Regions from separate parts of the Methylobacterium sp. P5_C11 genome, predicted to be linked through region 1. Evidence: predicted binding sites of a transcription regulator. Region 1 holds the regulator's gene; each other region holds the start of a gene.
The links. The regulator LexA, encoded in region 1, represses DNA repair genes until DNA is damaged. The targets are predictions, from matches to a motif close to TGTTCNNNNTGTGTTCNG.
Positions count from the first base shown of each region.

Region 2: a site for LexA is predicted at 4,522-4,539, ahead of recA (recombinase RecA). Genes of this name have one in related genera too.
Region 3: a site for LexA is predicted at 3,028-3,045, ahead of dinB (DNA polymerase IV). Genes of this name have one in related genera too.

Region 1 covers NZ_JBFULS010000022.1:12,947-19,833, forward strand. The annotation lists gene ACXJKQ_RS13710 (hypothetical protein) at 114-458, opposite strand; gene ACXJKQ_RS13715 (SRPBCC family protein) at 660-1,145, opposite strand; partial or broken gene ACXJKQ_RS13720 (IS3 family transposase) at 1,612-1,918, shown strand; gene ACXJKQ_RS13725 (hypothetical protein) at 2,050-2,499, opposite strand; gene lexA (transcriptional repressor LexA) at 2,775-3,500, shown strand; gene ACXJKQ_RS13735 (ComEC/Rec2 family competence protein) at 3,494-5,776, opposite strand; gene gltX (glutamate--tRNA ligase) at 5,966-6,887, shown strand, end outside.
Region 2 covers NZ_JBFULS010000038.1:41,078-47,964, reverse strand. The annotation lists gene rplB (50S ribosomal protein L2) at 1-526, shown strand, start outside; gene rpsS (30S ribosomal protein S19) at 532-810, shown strand; gene rplV (50S ribosomal protein L22) at 812-1,198, shown strand; gene rpsC (30S ribosomal protein S3) at 1,209-1,955, shown strand; gene rplP (50S ribosomal protein L16) at 1,967-2,380, shown strand; gene rpmC (50S ribosomal protein L29) at 2,393-2,608, shown strand; gene rpsQ (30S ribosomal protein S17) at 2,631-2,897, shown strand; gene recA (recombinase RecA) at 3,369-4,430, opposite strand; gene cckA (cell cycle histidine kinase CckA) at 4,638-6,887, opposite strand, start outside.
Region 3 covers NZ_JBFULS010000077.1:7,759-14,645, forward strand. The annotation lists gene pabB (aminodeoxychorismate synthase component I) at 1-1,103, opposite strand, end outside; gene rimO (30S ribosomal protein S12 methylthiotransferase RimO) at 1,480-2,856, shown strand; gene dinB (DNA polymerase IV) at 3,067-4,149, shown strand; gene ACXJKQ_RS25810 (hypothetical protein) at 4,330-4,575, shown strand; gene pncA (bifunctional nicotinamidase/pyrazinamidase) at 4,926-5,552, opposite strand; gene ACXJKQ_RS25820 (quinone oxidoreductase family protein) at 5,564-6,541, opposite strand; gene ACXJKQ_RS25825 (FAD assembly factor SdhE) at 6,734-6,887, shown strand, end outside.

The DNA of each region.
Region 1 (6,887 bases):
TCGGGATGCGGGCGCCGGCCTGACATGGCGCGCGATACCAGGGGCTGACTCACCGCGCAGCTTCGACCGACCCCGATCGCACGGGATCAGGATCGGCGGGCGGCGCGGCCGGCTCAGCGGTAACCGAAGCGGCTCTTGGCGGCGGCCAGGAGGTGGAGGGCTTCGCCCGACTTGCCGGCCGAGCATTCCGCCGCAGCCTGGGCGAGGTCGGCGTTGAAGCGGTCGCCCACCGGCTTGTTGAGATTGCCCGTGGCCACGTCGCTGTCGACGATCGCCTTGGTGCGGGCGATCTCGGGACCGCAGCCGCTGCCCGTGGGCAGCGCGATCGGAGCCGGGACGATCGGCGAGGGCTCCGCGACCGCGGGGGCGCTGCGCTGCTGGCAGGCGCCCAGCGCCGCGACGGCGAGGGCGGCGAGGCTGAGGCGCATCGGCAGACGGGACGCGGGCACGGCGATCATCCTGTTGGGGCGCGGGGGGGGCTGCGCCGGCAGGGTTTTGAGCCGAGCGTGGCAGTGGGTCAATCGGCGCGGCGACACGCCAGCCCGACCTACGATGCGGTCAGGCTGAACCGGAGCCGCAAAATTCCACGGCCCAAGAAGGAGGTCGGCGCGCGCCGCTGCCAAATCCGCTCAGCGGCGCGCACCAAATCGTGACGGCGGCTACTTGGCCTTGTCGGCGAGCGCCTTCAGGCCGGACTCGTAGATGCCCTGGATCGCATCGGTGGCGACCGTGTCCGGCGCGCCCTTGGCGTTGAAGGTTCCGGTCCAGGTCACCTTCGAGCCCGAACCCGCCGGGGCGACCGAGAGGGTGGACTTGTAGTCGGAGACCGGCAGCGGGCTCTCCAGGATCGTGTAGGTGTAGCTCATCACCTTGTCGTCCCGGGAGACCTGCTCCTCCTTGATGGTGCCGCCACCCTTCAGGCTGAGGGTGCGGACCTTCATGCCGTCCTTGTCGGAGAGCGCGCATTTCTCGATGGCCGGGTGCCAGTCGCCGATGCCACAGAACTCCCCGATGGTCTGCCAGACCTTGGCCGGGGGCGCGGCGATATCGGCCGAGCGGGTCACCTCCAGGGCGTAGCCCGGCACGGTGGCCGCGGCGAGCGCCAGGGCGGCCAGGGGAAGGGATCGGCAGAAAGCGAAGGGCATCTCGGGGTGTCTCCGTCCGTCTCAAATCGCGACCGGGGCCGCGCAGGCTCTGATGGCCGCAAGGGAGCTAGGCCGAAGCGACTCGTTCGGCAATAGGCCTCGACGTGGAAGCGACGCGGCGACGATCAAAGTGAGCCGAGTGTTTCTGGTCTTGCCGTATTGGTCGATCAAAACAGATCGACTTTTGAACGTGACCAATATTACCGCGAATATGTTCGCTCGGGACGGATGGCGGGACTCTCACGGGTCTCGACGCGTTCGCGGGAGAGACGCACGGGTAGCGTAATGATCCGTCTATATACTCAGCTTTAGGTCATGCGTGGTACCTATATTTTTGAAAAACAAAATATAAAGCTTGTATTTGGCAGCAAAGACGCGAGCTATCCGGACTTTTTCTCTTAATCTGTCTCGTCTTGATTCKGTTGCGGATTGCTGCGAACTCGGCAGCGCTGCATAGGAGCAGGACGCTGAACGGCAGGCCGATCCGGAGCGGCTGTCGGCTCGGGCTAGGCGCGACGCGATGCTGATGGCCGAGATCCGGCGCGTTCAAGCGGCGAACTTCGGCGTCTGCTGGCTCAGGAAGGCGTGGCGTCAGCTCGCCCGCAAGGAGATCGCGGTGGCGCGCGGCACGGTCGCCCGGCTGATGCGGGCGATGGGCTTGGCCAGCGTCGTGGTGCGCGGGCGCAGGGTCCGCACCACCGTGCCCGATCCAGCTGCGGCCGGCCCCCCGCGACCCGGGTAATCGGAAGTTCAAGGGAGCAGGCCCTACGCGAGCGCCACCCCTTTGCCGGAAGCGGCCCCGTCGGCCATCCTCGATCTCCTCAACAGGCTGCAGACGCCGCGCGGCCCGAATAGTAAAGTCGCCTTCGAACACCCGCCCTGATATCAATTTCCCAAAGTGGTGCTAGCGCGGGCCGAGACCCGGATTGCGGCCTGGCAGGCGCGGAACCACCGTGCCGCGCCGCTCGATCGGCGCGTCGCACGCGTAGGCGAATTCGCTCTTCAGCGGATCGAACACGGTCTCGCCGGTGATCCGGCAATCTTCCCGCACCGTCTCGTCGAGATAGGCCCGGGCGGCGGTGCGGAAGCGCTTCACCCGGGTCGCGTCCGGCTCCGGATCGATCCGCGCCTCGCTCAGGTTGCAGCCGGCATATTCGCGCAGGGCGTTCGAGACGATCAGCATCCGGCGCTGCTGCCGGTTATCGTAGACCTCGTAGGGCTCCTTGCAGCCGATCGTCACCACCTGAGGGGTGAGCGCCACATAGTTCCGCGAGATATAGGAAAACCCGGTGGTGCAGCCGGCGAGGCCGAGGGCGGCGAGGCCGAGGGGCAGCAGAGCTGCGGGTCGTCGCATCCGCGTCATTCCAAGCTGGTCCCGGCCCGCGTCCCGGATCCGCCGCCTCTCCGGCGGGGCACGGGCCAGCATTGAAACGGCTCCGCTTGCGCCGTCAATGCGTTTCTCGGCCCGTCCCGTCCGGCGAGGCGCCGGATCGGCCGCATGGCCGGGCCGACACCGGTCCAAGCGTAGCGGTCCCGCCCTTGCAGAACACTTGCGGAACGTTTAACCTGTTCGTGATTTGTTTCGGAGACCGTCACGTGGCGGTCCGCCAAGCCGCGAGTCCCCCGTCGATGCTCACGCGCAAGCAGCTGGACCTCCTGCGATTCATCCAGAGCCGGATGCAGGAATGCGGTGTCCCGCCGTCCTTCGACGAGATGAAGGACGCCCTCGACCTCAAGTCGAAATCGGGCATCCACAGGCTGATCACGGCCCTCGAGGAGCGCGGCTTCCTGCGGCGCCTGCCGAATCGGGCGCGTGCCATCGAGGTGATCCGCATCCCCGAGAGCCTGACCCAGGCGCCCCCGACCGCGGCTTCGGCAGAGCCTCGCCGGTTCACGCCGAGCGTGGTCGAGGGCGGCAAGTCCAAGCAGCCGCCCGCACCGGCGAGCACGCGGATCCTCGACGAGGCCGGCCGCGCCATCTCGATTCCCGTGATGGGCCGGATCGCGGCCGGCACGCCGGTCTCCGCGATCCAGAACCAGAGCCACGCCATCACCCTGTCGCCGGACTTCGTGGCCGGCGGCGAGCACTACGCCCTTGAGGTGCGCGGCGACTCGATGGTCGAGGCCGGCATCCTCGACGGCGACCTCGTGGTGATCCGCAAGCAGGACACTGCCAACACCGGCGACATCATCGTGGCCCTGATCGACGACGAGGAGGCGACCCTCAAGCGCCTGCGTCGCCGGGGCTCCTCGATCGCCTTGGAAGCCGCCAATCCGGCCTACGAGACCCGCGTGCTCGGGCCCGACCGGGTGCGCATCCAGGGACGCCTGGTCAGCCTCGTCCGCCGCTACTGAAGCGGCTCGGCGGGCGCGTCGCCGGAGACGGCGCCGTTGCCTGACCCGTCGGTTTCCGGAGGCGGAGCCTCCGCGGTGTGGGATCCGTCCGACCCGGATGTGACGGGCGTCCGCAGGCGCGGCTCACGTGCCGGTCCCGGCCGCCAGGGTACGGCGCGGCCGTCGGCACGGGTGTACCGGGTGGCGAAACCGTCACCCTCGGCCCGGAGGGCGACCGCTCCGTGGGCGGTGAGGACGCGCCGGTCGATCACCAGCGGGCGCGTGCAGGTCGGGGGCGCCACGAGGCCGGTGATCACCACTGCGGCGCGGGCGCAATCCTCCGGGAAGGCGCGCCGATCCCGGACGAGGGCCACCGCTCGGCCGTCCGGCAGGCGCGCCGTGCAGCCGAGGTGGTCGCAGCGGCCGCTGCCCTGCGGTGCGACCAGCGTTGCGGGCCGCCGTCCGTCACCGTCCGCCTTCAGCCATTGCTCGAGGACGAAGCCGGAAGGGCTGCCCAGCACCGTGAGGCGTCCGTCTGGCCCCCGGACCGCGGCTCCTGCGCCCTGTCGGTCGACGTAGAGGTCGTAACGGTCCGGCCTGGCCGCGAGGACGAGGCCGACCAGGGCAGGCGCCAGGGCGAGCCAGCGCAGGCGCGAGGCTGGGAGCGTCGCCAGCAGCAGGCCGAGGGTCAGCAGGATCAGCGCCGACGTGCCGAAGGCCGGCACGACGACGATCGCCCGCTCGAACCCGGCGATCCAGTCGGAGACGACGAGCATGCCCCCCACCGCCTGACCCATCAGCCACCAGATCGGCCGGTCCTGGGCGAAGGGATAGGCCAGGATCCCGATCACCGCCGACGGCATCACCACGAGGGAGACCAGCGGCAGGGTCAGTGCGTTCCCGACAAGCCCGAAGGGCTGAACCGTCTGGAAATGATAGGTGGCGAAGGGCGCGGTCGCGATCTGGGCCACGAGGGTCGTGGCCAGGGTCCCGGTCACCGCCGAGAGGCCGGTGCCGACGAGCCGCCCGAGCCGCCCCGCCCCGGGGCGCACGAACAGCCGCCCGTCGATCAGCCGGGCGCAGGCGATCAGCCCGGCCACGGCGCCGAACGACATCTGGAAGCTCGGGCCGAGCAGGCCCTCGGGCTCCCGGGCGAGGGCGATCAGGGCGGCCAGCGCGAGGTTGCGCATCGACAGGGCCGGCCGGTCCGCCAGGATCGCGCCCAGCATGATCAGGGTCATGATCAGGGAGCGCTCGGCGGCGATGTCCCAGCCCGAGAAGGCGCAGTAGGCGGTGACCCCGACCATGGCGAAGCCGGCGGCGATCTTCTTGATCGGCCAGACCAGCGCGCAGTACGGCACCGCGGCGAGGACCGCCCGCACCAGCCAGAAGACCACGCCGGCGGCCAGCACCATGTGGAGCCCCGAGATCGACACCACGTGGTAGATTCCGGCGGCGCGGAGCGCGTCGTTGGTCGCCGGCGCGATCAGTCCCCGCTTGCCCGTTACAAGAGCCGCCGCCACCGCGCCCGCTTGTCCCCCTGCGGCCTGCGCGATCCGGCGGGTCAGCGCGTTGCGGGCCTCGTCCAGCAGAGCGGCGAGGCGCAGGCTCATGGGCGGCGGCTCGGTCGGCGCCCGGATCGCGACCGCGCCGACGAGCGAGCCCACCGCGCCGAGTCCCTGGAAATACGCGTCCCGGGCGAAGTCGTAGCCGCCCGGCCGGGCGGCCTCCGGCGGCGGCAGCAGCCGGGCGGTGGCGGCGACGACGTCCCCGGGGCGCGGGATGGGGGTCCTGCGGAACGAGACCCGCACCCGCACCGGCCGCGACTCCGGCGCGAGCCCCGCGAAGGTCTCGACGCGGATGATCAGTCGGGCGCCGACCTCCCGCTCGTCGAGCGCCTCGACCATCCCGACCAGCGGGCCGATGGTGGTGCGGGTGAGGATCGGGGCGGCGACCTGCGCGACCCGCCAGGTCGCCGCCGCGAAGCCGAGGAACGCGGCCGCCACGCCGAGGGCCAGCGCCAGGGCCGCCGGCCGCGCCCCCAGGATCGGGGTCGGCGCCAGGGCGAGACCCGCGCCGATCAGGGGCGCGGCTAGGAGCGGCGTGCCATCCGCCGCCACGAAGTAGATGAGGATTCCGGCCCCGAACGCCACGGCCAGCCAGGGGAACAGCCGGCGCTGTTCGGCCTCCCGGACGAGGCCCTTGGCCACCCAGTGGCGGACTGCCGGGAGGGCGGGCGCGCGCGGGCCGGCCAGCGCCACAGCGCCACCCGCGAGCCTCGCGCCGATCCGTCGCATTGCCGCCACCCCGCACCGCGCGACCTGTCGTCGGCGGCCGGGCGATTCCCCAGGCGATTCTTAACCCATCCGCAGGCCCGTGCTACAGCCGGCGCTTCGTGCTACGGGCGCCGTGTCGAGACCCATCGACGCTCTCTCCGCCGCCCCGCCTCCACCCCTTCGCGCCTCGCCCCCGAACCTATCGGACCGATGTCCTCAGCCGTCGTCACGCGCTTCGCGCCCTCGCCCACCGGTTACCTCCATATCGGCGGAGCCCGCACGGCGTTGTTCAACTGGCTCTACGCCCGCCACACCGGTGGCCGGATGCTGCTGCGGATCGAGGACACCGACCGGGAGCGCTCGACCAAGGGCGCGATCGACGCGATCCTCGACGGCCTGTCCTGGCTCGGCCTCGACTGGGACGGCGACGTGGTCTTCCAGTTCGCCCGGGCCGAGCGCCACCGCGCCGTAGCCGAGGAGCTGCTGGCTGCGGGCCGCGCCTACCATTGCTACGCTACCGCCGAGGAGCTGGCGCAGATGCGCGAGACCGCCCGCGCCGAGGGCCGCGCGCCCCGCTACGACGGGCGCTGGCGCGACCGGGACCCGTCCGAGGCCCCCGCCGGGGTCAAGCCGGTGATCCGCCTGCGCGCGCCCCTCACGGGCGAGACCGTGGTCGACGACGCCGTCCAGGGTCGCGTCACCTGGGCCAACAAGGACCTCGACGACCTCGTGCTCCTCCGCTCGGACGGCACGCCGACCTACATGCTCGCCGTCGTGGTGGACGACCACGACATGGGCGTCACGCAGATCATCCGCGGCGACGACCACCTCACCAACGCCGCGCGCCAGACCCAGATCTTTTCTGCCCTCGGCTGGGAGGTCCCGACGATGGCGCACATCCCCCTGATCCACGGGGCCGACGGAGCCAAGCTCTCGAAGCGCCATGGCGCCCTCGGCGTCGAGGCCTATCGCGACCTCGGCTACCTGCCGGCGGCCCTGCGCAACTACCTCGTCCGCCTCGGTTGGAGCCACGGCGACCAGGAGGTCTTCTCCACCGAGGAGATGGTCGCGGCCTTCGATCTCGGCTCGGTCGGGCGCTCGGCGGCGCGGTTCGACTTCGCCAAGCTCGCCA
Region 2 (6,887 bases), on a different contig from region 1:
CATCCTGGCCCCGCAGCGCCTGCAGCCGGGCGACAAGGTGGTGGCCGGCGAGAGCGTCGACATCAAGCCGGGCAACGCTGCGCCGGTCGGTTCGATGCCGGTGGGCACGATCGTCCACAATGTCGAGCTGAAGATCGGCAAGGGCGGCGCGATCGCCCGCTCGGCGGGTAACTACGCGCAGATCGTAGGCCGCGACCAGGGTTACGTGACCCTGCGCCTGAACTCGGGCGAGCAGCGCCTGGTTCACGGCCAGTGCTTCGCCAGCGTCGGCGCGGTCTCGAACCCGGACCACATGAACATCTCGCTCGGCAAGGCTGGGCGCAACCGTTGGCTCGGCAAGCGCCCGCACAACCGTGGCGTTTCAATGAACCCGGTCGACCATCCACACGGCGGCGGCGAGGGTCGCACCTCGGGCGGCCGCAACCCGGTCACGCCCTGGGGCGTGCCCACCAAGGGGAAGAAGACCCGGTCCAACAAGCGGACCGACGTGTTCATCCTGTCCAGCCGCCACAACCGCAAGAAGTAATCGCTATGGCACGCTCTCTCTGGAAGGGGCCGTTCGTCGACGGCTACCTCTTCAAGAAGGCCGAGGCGGCGCGGGGCTCCTCGCGCTCCGAGGTCATAAAGATCTGGAGCCGCCGCTCCACGATCCTCCCGCAGTTCGTCGGGCTCACCTTCGGTGTGCACAACGGGCAGAAGCACATCCCGGTCTACGTCACCGAGGAAATGGTCGGGCATAAGTTCGGCGAGTTCTCGCCGACCCGCACCTTCCCGGGCCACGCGGCCGACAAGAAGGCGAAGAGGCGCTGAGATGGGCAAGCAAGCCACCCCCCGCGCGCTCCCCGAGAACGAGGCCAAGGCCGTCGCGCGCATGCTGCGCGTCAGCCCGCAGAAGCTCAACCTCGTGGCGCAGATGATCCGCGGCAAGAAGGTCGACACGGCGCTCGCCGAGTTGCAGTTCTCGCGCAAGCGGATCTCAACCGAGGTCAAGAAGTGCCTCGAGAGCGCCATCGCCAATGCCGAGAACAACCACGATCTGGACGTGGACGACCTAGTCGTCTCCCAGGCCTTCGTGGGCAAGGCGCTGGTTCTCAAGCGCTTTCACGCCCGCGCCCGCGGCCGCGGCGCGCGTATCCTGAAGCCCTTCTCGAACCTCACCATCGTGGTTCGCGAAGTCCGCCAGGCCGAAGCGGCCTGAGGAGGATCTGATGGGCCAGAAAGTCAATCCGATCGGTCTCCGGCTCGGCATCAACCGGACCTGGGACTCCCGCTGGTTCGCCAACAAGGGCGACTACGCGAAGCTCATGCACGAGGACGTCGCGATCCGCGCCGCCCTCATGAAGCAGCTGAAGCAGGCGGCGGTCTCCAAGATCGTCATCGAGCGCCCGCACCGGAAGTGCCGGGTCACCATCCACTCGGGCCGTCCGGGCGTGGTGATCGGCAAGAAGGGCGCGGACATTGAGAAGTTGCGCAAGCTCGTCGGCACGATGACTAAGGCCGACGTGACCATCAACATCGTCGAGGTGCGCAAGCCCGAGATCGATGCCACCCTGGTGGCCGACTCGATCGCCCAGCAGCTCGAGCGCCGCGTCGCCTTCCGGCGCGCCATGAAGCGGGCCGTTCAGTCGGCCATGCGTCTGGGCGCCGAGGGCATCCGGATCAACTGCTCGGGCCGTCTCGGCGGCGCCGAGATCGCTCGCCAGGAATGGTACCGCGAGGGTCGCGTCCCGCTGCACACGCTGCGCGCCGATGTCGATTACGGGACCGCCACGGCGTTCACGACCTACGGCACCTGCGGCATCAAGGTGTGGGTGTTCAAGGGCGAGATCCTCGAGCACGACCCGATGGCCCAGGACAAGAAGGCCCAGGAAGAGGGCGGCCGCTCCGGCGGACGCCGTGAGCGCGATGGCGAGGGCGGCCGCGAGCGCGGACGCCGCGAGCGCGAGCACGCGTAAGGTAGGAAGCCATGCTGCAACCGAAAAAGACCCGCTTCCGCAAGCAGTTCAAGGGCCGCATCCACGGTGCGGCCAAGGGCGGCTTCGAGCTGAACTTCGGCCAGTTCGGCCTGAAGGCGGTGGAGCCCGAGCGCGTCACCGCCCGCCAGATCGAGGCGGCCCGCCGCGCGATCACCCGCGAGATGAAGCGTCAGGGCCGTGTCTGGATCCGGGTTTTCCCGGACGTGCCGGTCTCGTCGAAGCCCACTGAAGTCCGCATGGGCTCCGGTAAGGGCGCCCCGGATTACTGGGCTGCGCGCGTGCATCCCGGTCGGATCATGTTCGAGGTCGACGGCGTTGCCGAGAACATCGCCAAGGAGGCGCTCCGCCTCGGCGCCGCGAAGCTCCCGATCCGCACGCGGGTCGTCCAGCGCATCGCCGACTGAACGGAGGATATCGTGAAGTCGACCCAGAGAGTGTCTGATCTGAAGGCGTTGTCGCCGGATCAGTTGAATGACGAGTTGCTGAACCTCAAGAAGGAGCAGTTCAACCTGCGCTTCCAGGGGGCCACCGGCCAGCTCGAGAACGTCGCTCGCGTCCGTGAGGTCCGACGCGACATCGCCCGTGTCCGGACGTTGCAGCGCGCCAAGACGCTGCAGCAGCCCAAGAGCTGACGCGGGCCTCTAGGAGAACACCATGCCGAAGCGCATCCTTCAGGGCACCGTCGTCAGCGACAAGGGTGAGAAGACCATCGTGGTGAAGGTGGAGCGTCGCTTCACGCACCCGGTGATGAAGAAGACCGTGCGTCGCTCGAAGAACTACCACGCGCACGACGAGGCGAATGTCGCCAAGGTCGGGCAGACGGTGTTCATCGAGGAGTGCCGCCCGTTCTCGAAGACCAAGACCTGGAAGCTGGTCGAGGGCGACGTGGCCCAGGCCCCCGAGGCTGGCGAGGCCGCCTGATCCTGGGGCTGCGGCAGGCGCGGTCTTCCGCATCCGCCCGGTCTCTGTCGATCCGGTTGCCGAGCGGCATGCGCTCCTGAGCGCTTGGGTGACGGCAACACCAGGGTCGAACGACGAACGCCCGGAAGCAGTTCGGCTCACCCGAGTCGGATTCGCTCCGGGCGTCGTCGTTTGCGCGTTCGCCGTCAGGGGCCGGGGCTTCTCGAGGCGGAATGCCCGCCGCGGTTGGCGCGGCTGCGTCCAGAGGCGTTGCAGCGATGCCGGTGCTCCGGTTCGGCGCGACCTAGGGTGTTGCCGCCGCGCGGTCGGCCCCCGTTGCTGCATCCAGTTGCTGCATCCAGCCGCGAATGCGACGGGCGGCGGTCCCGGCGCAAAGCGAAACCCCCTCCGCGACCCTCAGGTCCCGGAAGGGGTTGCGACCGCCTTCAATGCTTGGCGATCCGGGTCGTCGACGGGTTCGGCCGCGAGCGCCTAGGCGTCGCCCTCTTCGAGATCGTCGGCCGTCGGCGTTGCGTTCTCCAGGATCTTCTCGGCCACCAAGCCGGAATTCTGCCGGATCGAGGCCTCGATCTTGGACGCAATCTCCGGGTTGTCGCGCAGGAAGCCCTTCGAGTTCTCGCGACCCTGGCCGAGGCGCTGGCTATTGTACGAGAACCAGGCGCCGGACTTCTCGACGATGCCGGCCTTCACGCCGAGATCGATGAGTTCGCCGACCTTCGACACGCCCTCGCCGAACATGATGTCGAACTCGACCTGCTTGAACGGCGGCGCGACCTTGTTCTTCACCACCTTGACGCGGACCTGATTGCCGATCGCCTCGTCGCGATCCTTCAGGGTCGAGATCCGGCGGATGTCGAGGCGCACGGAGGCGTAGAACTTCAGGGCGTTGCCCCCCGTGGTCGTCTCCGGGCTTCCGTACATCACGCCAATCTTCATCCGGATCTGGTTGATGAAGATCACCATGCAGTTCGACCGCGAAATCGAGCCGGTGAGCTTGCGCAGGGCCTGGCTCATCAGGCGTGCCTGGAGTCCGGGCTGACTCTCGCCCATCTCGCCTTCGATCTCAGCCCGCGGCGTGAGCGCGGCCACCGAATCGACCACGAGGACGTCGATGGCGCCGGACCGCACCAGCGTGTCGGTGATCTCCAGGGCCTGCTCGCCCGTGTCGGGCTGCGAGATCAGCAGGTCATCGAGGTTGACGCCGAGCTTGCGGGCATAGACGGGGTCGAGGGCGTGCTCGGCATCCACGAAGGCGCAGACACCGCCCTTCTTCTGGGCCTCCGCTATCGTGTGCAGTGCCAGCGTGGTCTTGCCGGAGGATTCGGGACCGTAGATCTCGATCACGCGCCCGCGCGGCAGGCCCCCGACGCCCAACGCGATGTCGAGCCCGAGGGAGCCGGTGGAAATGGTCTCGACCTCCTGGACCTTGTCGTTCTTGCCGAGCCGCATGATCGAGCCTTTGCCGAAGGCGCGCTCGATCTGGGCCAGGGCGGCGTCAATGGCCTTGGACTTGTCCTTGTCCACCGGGGGCATGTCGACCACTTTCAATGCGGGCTGGGCCATCTGGCGGGCTCCTTATGAAGGGGTTGGGCGCAGTTCACAACGCGCGCCAACACCCGCTTTGTGTACCTGTTTTGTTCTCTTTCGGCAAGGGCCGGTGGGTGGTTTCCCGCGGAGAGCGGGTGGCACGGGCTCCGCACGAGCCCGCGCCGTTCCGAAGGGTTCGGGCGCGCCCGTCCCTCAATCGGCCATGGTCTTCTTGACGGTCTCGACCAGCTGCTTGAGGCTGAAGGGCTTGGGCAGGAAGTTGAAGGTCTCGCCCTCCGGCAGGTTCTTGCGAAACGCATCCTCGGCGTAGCCGGAGACGAAGATCACCTTCAGGTCGGGCTGGTGCTTGCGGACCTCCCGCAGGAGGGTCGGTCCGTCCATCTCGGGCATGACCACGTCCGAGACCACGAGGTCGATCGGCTGGCTGCCTTCGCGGACGATGGCCAGCGCCTCGAGGCCGGAGGCGGCCTCCAGCACGGTGTAGCCACGGGCCGAGAGCGCCCGGCTGTTGACGGCGCGGACGGGGTCCTCGTCCTCTACGAGGAGGATGGTCCCCTGCCCCGTATGATCGGCCGCGGGCTTGCGCGGCGCTGGCTTCTCGCTCTTGGTCGCGGTGCCGGGCGCCGCGCCGGGCTCGCCAGGCTTGGCGTCCGACTTCGGCGAGGCGGCGATCGCCGTGAGGGGCTCCGCCCGCGGCAGGGTGGTGTCGGAAGGCAGGGACGGCACCTCCTCGGGCTCCGCCACGGGCACGTGCCGCGGCAGGTAGATCCGGAACGCCGTCCCCTCCCCGATCTTCGACTGCACGTCGATGGTGCCGCCGGATTGCTTGACGATGCCGAACACCGTCGACAGGCCGAGTCCCGTGCCCTTGCCGATCTCCTTGGTGGTGAAGAACGGCTCGAAGATCTTCTCCATCAGCTCGGGCGGGATGCCCTGGCCGGTATCGCGCACCTCGATCAGCACATGGTCGCCAGCCGGCGCCCCGCCACGTCCCTCGGCGCCGCTGGCTGCTCCCGGATCGGTGACGTTCTCGGTGCGGATCATCAGCTTGCCGCCCTCCGGCATGGCGTCCCGGGCGTTGACCGCGAGATTGACGATCACCTGCTCGAACTGGTTGACGTCGGCCTTCACCGGCCAGACCTCGCGGCCGTGCTTCAATTCGAGGGCGACGCGCTCGCCGAGGAGGCGCTTGAGCAGGAGCGTGAGTTCGGAGAGCGCCTCCCCGACGTTCATCACCTCCGGGCGCAGGGTCTGACGGCGGGAGAACGCCAGGAGCTGGCGGACGAGGCCCGCCGCCCGGTTGGCGTTCTGCTTGATCTGCATGATGTCCTGGAACGCCGGATCGGTCGGCCGGTGGCTCGCGAGCAGCAGGTCCGAGTAGCCGATGATCGCCTGCAGCACGTTGTTGAAATCGTGCGCGATGCCGCCTGCCAGCTGGCCCACCGCGTTCATCTTCTGGGCCTGGGCGACCTGCTGCTCCAGCTGCCGCTGCGCCGTCGTGTCGAGGGCGTACAGGATCACCCGCTCGGCTTCGTCGGTCTGCTGTCCCGGATCGCCGCCGTCGGCCGGGCTGAGCCAGACCCGGGCCGAGCGGCCGCCCGGTCCCGACAGCTGGACCTCGATGGGTTCCGGATCGGTCCGGCCGCTCGCCGCACGGGCGAGCCCGGCCTCCAGGGCGGTGCGGTCGGCCACCGAGTCGCCGACGTTCGGCTCGACCCGGGGCGTGCCCTCCCCGTCGAGGGCGCCGTCGTCGGCCTGGCGCGGCACGGTTCCGAACAGCCGGGTGAACGAGGCGTTCGCCCGGGCGATGCAGCCGGCGCGGTCGAGGGTCGCGATCGCGATCGGCGAGTTGTTGAGGAAGCGGGCGAGGCGCACCTCGGCGGCGCGCTGCGGCTCGTCGGTCTCGGCCCCGGCCGACCGGTTGATCACGAAGGTCCGCGACGACCCGGGCTTGCCGTCCTTGCCGAAGGCGACCCGATGATAGAGCCGCACCGGCAGGGTGTGGCCGTTGCGGCGGCGCAGGTCGAGGTCGAAGCGGTCGGTCCGCACCTCGCCCGGCAGGCCTGCGGTCCGGACGAGGACGTCCGCCTCCGGGGCGATCTCGGTCAGATGCGGGCCGCCGGGGCCGACGCTGGCGAGGTCGTAGCCGAGCCAGGCCGCGAGGGTCGCGTTCATGTAGACGATGGCGCCGGCCGGATCGATCGACAGGAAGCCCGCTGGGGCGTGGTCGAGGTAGTCGATGGCGTGCTGGAGTTCCTGGAAGACGTTCTCCTGCCGCTCCCGCTCGGCGGTGATGTCGGCCACGGTCCAGAGCGAGGCGGCCCGGCGTGGACGGGCGAGCGGCCGCACCGAGACCCGGTACCACCCGAAGCCGCGATCGCCGGCTGTCGGCCCGAGCGGCGGCGACATCCGGACCTCCTCGGTATGGGCGCGGGCGTCGCG
Region 3 (6,887 bases), on a different contig from region 1:
AGGAGGTCGAGGGCGTCGAGCCCGTCGCGGAGGTCTCCCGTCACCACCGACACCAGATGGTGGACGTTGGCGTAGGTCTCCAGGCCGCACAGGGTGGGCACGGCGACGCTGCCCGGCTTGCAGACCCGCGACAGGTCGTTGCGCAGCAGGTCGACGATCATGACGTTCTCGGCCCGCTCCTTGACGCTGGCCTGGAGCGCCGCCGCGGCGGCCCGGTCGGCCTCCGGATCGTCCAAGGGGTTGTCCGCGCGGCGGGCGGTGCCCTTGATCGGCCGCGTCTCCACGTGCCGGCCGTCGAGGCGGATGAAGCGCTCGGGCGAGGACGAGGCGACGCTCAGCCCCTCCAGCTCCAGGTAGGCGCCGAAGGTCGCCGGGTTGGTGGCGCGCAGGCGCCGGTAGAGGGCGAACGGGTCGAAGCCGGCCGGCAGATCGGCGGTGAAGCGCTGGGCGATGTTGGCTTGGTAGATGTCGCCGGCGCGGATATAGGATCGGACCGTTTCGACAGCGTTTTCATAACCTTGTCGGTCGAAGTTCGAGTGCCAAGTGAGCGGTTCCGACGGCGCTTCGGAAGCCCCGAGGGATGATTCCGCGGTGCCGAGCCGATCCGCGAAGCGGGCGAGCCGCGCCGCCGCGCGGGCCTGCCGGTTCTCCGGGACGCGTTCGGGAAAGCCGGTGGCGACGAGCCGGCAGGTGCCGGCGGCGTGGTCGATCACCAGGGCCGTGTCGTAGAGGTTCAGGGCGATGTCGTCGGTGAGCCCCGCCCGCCGCGCCGGCGCCGCGACCCGCTCCAGTGCCGCGCCGAGATCGTAGGCGAAGTAGCCGATCGCCCCGCCGGGGAAAGGGTGTTCGGCGTCGGGTTCGATCCGGTACGGCGCGAGGCACGCCCGCAAAGCCGCGAACGGACCGCCCGGGACCGGGTTCCCGTCCAGGGTCGCGCGCCCGTCGCGGTAGCGGAAGCGCGCGAACGGCTCGGCCGCCACGATCGAATGGCGCCCCAGGGAGTCGTGCCGCATGGCACTGTCGAGGAAGGCGAGCCCGGGCAGGGCGCGCAGCCGGGCGGCCGCCGCGACGGGATCGATGAAGGGGATCTCTCGGGTCCACATGACCGGGTTCGGGGCTGTTGTCCTGGGCGCGGGCGGGGCAGATCGTGTCACGCTGCCGTCGCACAGGCGATGCCGCGGGGGAAGCGGCAGTTGCACGCAGGGGCCGCCCCGGGGGGCAGACAGGGCGTGTCCCCCACGCAGGCCGCCGTTTGTCAGCTTCATGTGGGGTGTCAGGGCAGACGCGCAAAGTCCTGGTGAACAGCCAAGTTTCCGGTTCCGCGTCAGCGTCGCGCGCCAGTCCGGTCACCCCTGCGGCGGCCGGTCTCGCGCGGCGGCGCGGGAGCCTGTATAGGGAGCGCGATCCCGAATTCCCCTCCTGGCGCTCCGGGCGACCGATCCTCGGTTGCCCGCGCCGGGCCTGTCCGACCCGAATGTCATGACCGCCACACCTGCCCCAAGCGGCCCCGCTCCCGGAGCCGACTCCAAGAGCGCGGCCCCCAACAGCGCGGCTCCCAAGATCTCGTTCGTGTCGCTGGGCTGCCCGAAGGCGCTGGTCGATTCCGAGCGGATCCTCACGCATCTGCGCGCCGAGGGCTACGAGCTGGCCCGCCGGCACGACGGGGCCGACGTGGTGATCGTCAACACCTGCGGCTTCCTGGATTCGGCCAAGGCGGAATCGCTCTCGGCCATCGGCGAGGCCATGGCGGAGAACGGCCGGGTGATCGTCACCGGCTGCATGGGCGCCCAGCCCGAGGAGATCCGCGCGAAATACCCCGATCTCCTGGCGGTGACCGGGCCGCAGGCCTACGAATCGGTGGTGGCCGCCGTCCACGAGGCGGTGCCGCCGGCCCACGACCCGTTCCTCGACCTCGTGCCGCCCCAGGGGATCAAGCTCACCCCGCGCCACTACGCCTACCTGAAGATCTCGGAAGGGTGCAGCAACCGCTGCAGCTTCTGCATCATCCCGTCGTTGCGCGGCAATCTCGTGAGCCGCCCCGCCGCCGACGTGCTGCGCGAGGCCGAGAAGCTCGTCAAAGCCGGCGTGAAGGAGCTGCTGGTGGTCAGCCAGGACACCAGCGCCTTCGGCGTCGACATCCGCTACGCCGAGAGCCCCTGGCGCGACCGCCAGGTCCGGGCGAAGTTCTACGACCTGACCCGGGAACTCGGCGAGCTCGGGGCCTGGGTCCGGCTGCACTACGTCTACCCCTACCCGCACGTGGACGAGGTCATCCCGCTGATGGCCGAGGGCAAGGTGCTCCCCTATCTCGACATGCCGCTCCAGCACGCGAGCCCCTCGGTGCTCAAGCGGATGCGCCGGCCCGGCAACCAGGAGCGGCAGCTCGACCGGATCCGGGGCTGGCGGCAGATCTGCCCGGACCTCGCGATCCGCTCGACCTTCATCGTCGGCTTCCCCGGCGAGACCGAGGCCGAGTTCGAGGAGCTGCTGGCGTGGCTGCAGGAGGCCAAGCTCGATCGCGTCGGCTGCTTCGAGTACGAGCCGGTGGCCGGCGCCACCGCCAACACGCTGGGCGACCTCGTGCCGCCGGCGGTGAAGGCCGAGCGCAAGCGCCGGTTCATGGAGACGCAGAACGGGATCGCGCTCCGGCTGCAGCGGGCCAAGGTGGGCAAGCGGCTGCCCGTGATCATCGACGCCGTCGAGGGCGGGGTGGCAAGGGGTCGGTCCAAGGCCGACGCGCCGGAGATCGACGGCACCGTCCACGCCGCCTTCCGGCGCCCGGTGCGGGTCGGCGACATCGTCACCGTGAAGATCGACCGGGCCGAGGCCTACGACCTGTACGGCACCGTCGCCTGAGGCGGAACACCGTCTTTGCGAGCGTAGCGAAGCAATCCAGGGAGGCGCGGCGCTCGGAAACCTCCCGCTGCCCTGGGTCGCTTCGCTGCGCTCGCGATGACGGGCGCGGACCGGACTCCTGTTGACGCCGCGTCCGGCGCGGCTTGACCTCGGCCGCCCCGCACGGTCTTTCAGAACAGATCAGGAACTTGGTCGGGACCCGAGGCGGCGATGGATCCGGAGGTCGCCCTCCGCAAGATCATCCACATCGACATGGACGCGTTCTACGCCTCCGTGGAGCAGCGCGACGATCCCGCCCTGCGCGGCCGGCCGCTGGCCGTGGGCGGCTCGCGGGAGCGGGGCGTGGTGGCGGCGGCGAGCTACGAGGCGCGCAAGTTCGGCGTCCGCTCGGCCATGCCGTCGGCCACCGCAAGGCGGCTCTGCCCGGACCTGCTGTTCGTGAAGCCGCGCTTCGAAGTCTACCGGGCGGTCTCGGAGGAGATTCGGGCGGTCTTCGCCCGGCACACGCCGCTCATCGAGCCGGTGGCCCTCGACGAGGCCTATCTCGACGTCACCGAGAATCTCCTGAGCCTTCCGACGGCGACGGCCGTGGCCAAGGCAATCCGGGCCGAGATCCTGGAGCGCACCGGGCTCGTCGCCTCGGCCGGCGTCTCGTACAACAAGTTCCTCGCCAAGGTCGCCTCCGACCACCGCAAGCCCGACGCCCTGTTCGTCATCACCCCCGCCATGGGGCCGGATTTCGTGGCGGCGCTGCCGATCGGCCGGTTCCACGGGGTCGGCCCGGTCACCGAGGCGAAGATGAAGCGGCTCGGGATCGAGACCGGGGCGGATCTGCGCGCCTGGACGCCGGAGCGCCTGCGCGAGACCTTCGGCTCCGCGGGCGCCTATTACCACGCGGTCGCCCGCGGGATCGACGCGCGGCCGGTGCGCGCCCACCGGGTGCGCAAGTCGATCGGAGCCGAGACCACCTTCTCGGAGGATACGGCCGCCTTCGAGGTCCTGGCCGCCCGGCTGGCGCCGCTGTTCGACAAGGTCTGGGCCGGGGCCGACGCCAAGGGCATGCGCGCCCGGACCGTGACCCTGAAGCTCAAGTTCTCGGATTTCGCCCAGGTCACCCGGGCGAAGTCGCTCACCGCACCCGTCACCGACCGGGCCGGGCTGGAGCGGATCGGCCTCGACCTCCTCGCCGGCCTGTTCCCCCTGCGGCGCAGCGCGCGGCTGATCGGGGTGTCGCTGTCGGGGTTCGCGCAGGACGCGCCGGAGGGGCCGCGGCAGCTCGGGCTGGGTCTCTGACGGGACGGCTGCGCGCGCGCCGCGGCGGGAGCCAGAGCGGCGCCGATCGACGGGATGCATCATGGCCGGTGCGATGCCGCGCCCCGGCCGCAGCCGATCGACCGCCCGTGGGAGCTTTCCGGGAGCCTTCCGCCCGTTCCGGGATTGCCCGGAGACCGCATGCACCGAAGAGCCCGCCCGATGTCGAAGCACGCTCCCCTGGCCCTGGCTGCCGCGCTGCTGCTGGGCGCCTCCATGGCTGCCTCCATGAGCGCCGCCCGTGCCGACGGCACCGCCGCCTTCGGCGCCGCCAACGCGGCGCAATTCCTGGGCTACACCGCGAGCCCCGCCCAGCTCTCGATCCCGGCGGGCGGCCCGTCCGCCGGGATCGCGACCGGCCCGGTCCCGGCGCCCCAGCGGCCGAAGCCGCCGGCCCGCGCCCGCTGACGGGGATCGCCCGCGTCGGCCCGGGCAGGCGGTCACGCCCTCTCGGTCATGCGTTCTTGCGCGGCTGGTGGTCCGGGTCGCCGTCGCGCGTCGTCTCGGTGTCGACGTCGTCCCCGAAGGTCGAATCCGCCCGTAGGTCCGCGGGGTAAGCGCCGGTCATCCCCTTCGCAGGGCCGATCCCGGGATTGCCCGTGCGGTCGGTGTCCGTGGGCGCGTTGGTCTTCGGGTGCTGGCCTGACAGGCCGGCTCCTGACGGGCCTCCTGCCGGAAGCCGATGCCGGGCCGACGCGTCGGCGCGGGGGCGGTCCCCCGCGCGGCGTGCGGCGGTTCGCCGCCCGCTCCGCGGGCGCTCAGGCGATGTCCGCCGCCGCGATCCGTCGCACGCCCGCCGCCTCCATCTGCGCCCAGGCCTGCGCCAGCGACCCGTCCACGTCGATCCCGCGCACCGCATCCGCCACCACCCAGACGTCGAAGCCCGCGTCGCGGGCGTCCAGCGCGCTCCAGGCGACGCAGAAATCGGTGGCGAGGCCGCATACGACGACGCGGGTGATGCCGCGCTCCGTCAGCGCCCCGGCGAGCCCGGTGCGGGTGGTCCGGTCGGCTTCCAGGAAGGCCGAGTAGCTGTCGACCCGAGGGTCCAGCCCCTTGCGGACCACAAGGCTCGCCCGGTCGGTGGCGAGGCCCGGCGCGAAGGCGGCCCCGCGGCTGCCCTGGACGCAATGCCGGGGCCACAGCACCTGCGGCCCGTAGGGCAGCGCTACGGTCTCGAACGGAGCCCGCCCCGGATGGGTGTCGGCGAAGGAGACGTGGTCGGCCGGGTGCCAGTCCTGCATCAGCACCACGTGCCGGAAGCGGTGCTGGAGGGCATTGATCGGTTCGATCACCGCGTCGCCCCCCGGGACGGGGAGCGCCCCGCCCGGCAGGAAGTCGACCTGCACGTCGACGACGAGGAGCAGGTCGGTGCTGCCGGGCGTCATGGCCGCGTGCCTCAGGGCAGCATCACGATCGAGCCGGTGGTCTCCCGGCCCGCGAGGTCGCGGTGGACCTGCTGCGCCTCGGCGAGGGGATACGTGGCGTTCACCGCGATCCTCACCGCGCCGTCGCCGACCACCTTGAACAGGCGGGCGGCCGCCTCCTCCAGGGTGGCGCGGTTCGACGAGAAGGTCGCGAGCGTCGGGCGCGTCACGTAGAGCGAGCCGCGCGGGGCCAGCAGGCCGAGGTCGAGCCCGGTGATCGCCCCGGAGGCCGAGCCGAAGCTCGCCAGCAGCCCCATCGGCGCGAGGCTGTCCAGCGAACCCATCAGGGTCGCCTGCCCGACGCCGTCATAGACCACCGGCACGCCCTTGCCGCCGGTGATCTCGCGCACGCGCTTGGCCACGTCCTCCTCGCGGTAGAGGATGACGTGGTCGCAGCCGTTCCGCTTGGCGAGGTCCGCCTTCTCGGGGCTGCCGGCGGTGCCGATCACCGTGGCGCCGAGGTGCTTGGCCCACTGGCAGGCGATCAGGCCGACGCCGCCGGCCGCGGCCTGCCACAGGATCGTGTCGCCGGGCTTCACCGCGTAGGTCCGGTGCAGCAGGTACTCGACGGTGAGGCCCTTGAGCATCATCGCGGCGGCGGTCTTCTCGTCGACGCCGTCGGGGATCGGCACGGCCGCGGAGGCCGGGATCACCGGCTCCTCGGCGTAGCAGCCGTCCGCCACCGAGCCGTAGGCGACCCGATCGCCGGGCTTGAACTGGGTGACGCCCTCGCCCACCGCCGTGACGGTGCCGGCGCCCTCCTTGCCGGGGGTGAAGGGCATGTGCGGGGACTTGTAGGCCCCGGTGCGGAAGTAGATGTCGATGAAGTTGACGCCGATGGCGGCCTGCTTGACGCGGATCTGCCCGGGGCCGGGCTCGGCCAGGGGCACATCCTCGTAGCGCATCACCTCGGGGCCGCCGTACTCGTAGACCCGGATCGCCTTCGGCATCGTCGTACTCCCGCTCGCCGCCCCGTTCGGGGGCGTTGCCGCCCGAGATAACGGACCGCCCGCCGGAGGCAATTCGTTTTTGTCCCCTCGCGTGCCGGTTGTAACTCCCCCCGGGGCATCGCCATTCTGGATCCGCCGGTCCCGGGCGCCTATCTAGACCCTGCCCGTTGTCCGAGCCGAGGTCCGACCGCCATGTCCGGCACCACCCGAACCAGCGCCGATCTCGATCCGCGCCGCCGCCGCCTCCTCTACCGCGCCTGGCACCGGGGCATCCGCGAGATGGACCTGATCATGGGCCGCTTCGCCGATGCCGAAATCGGCATCCTGTCGGAGGCGGAGCTCGACC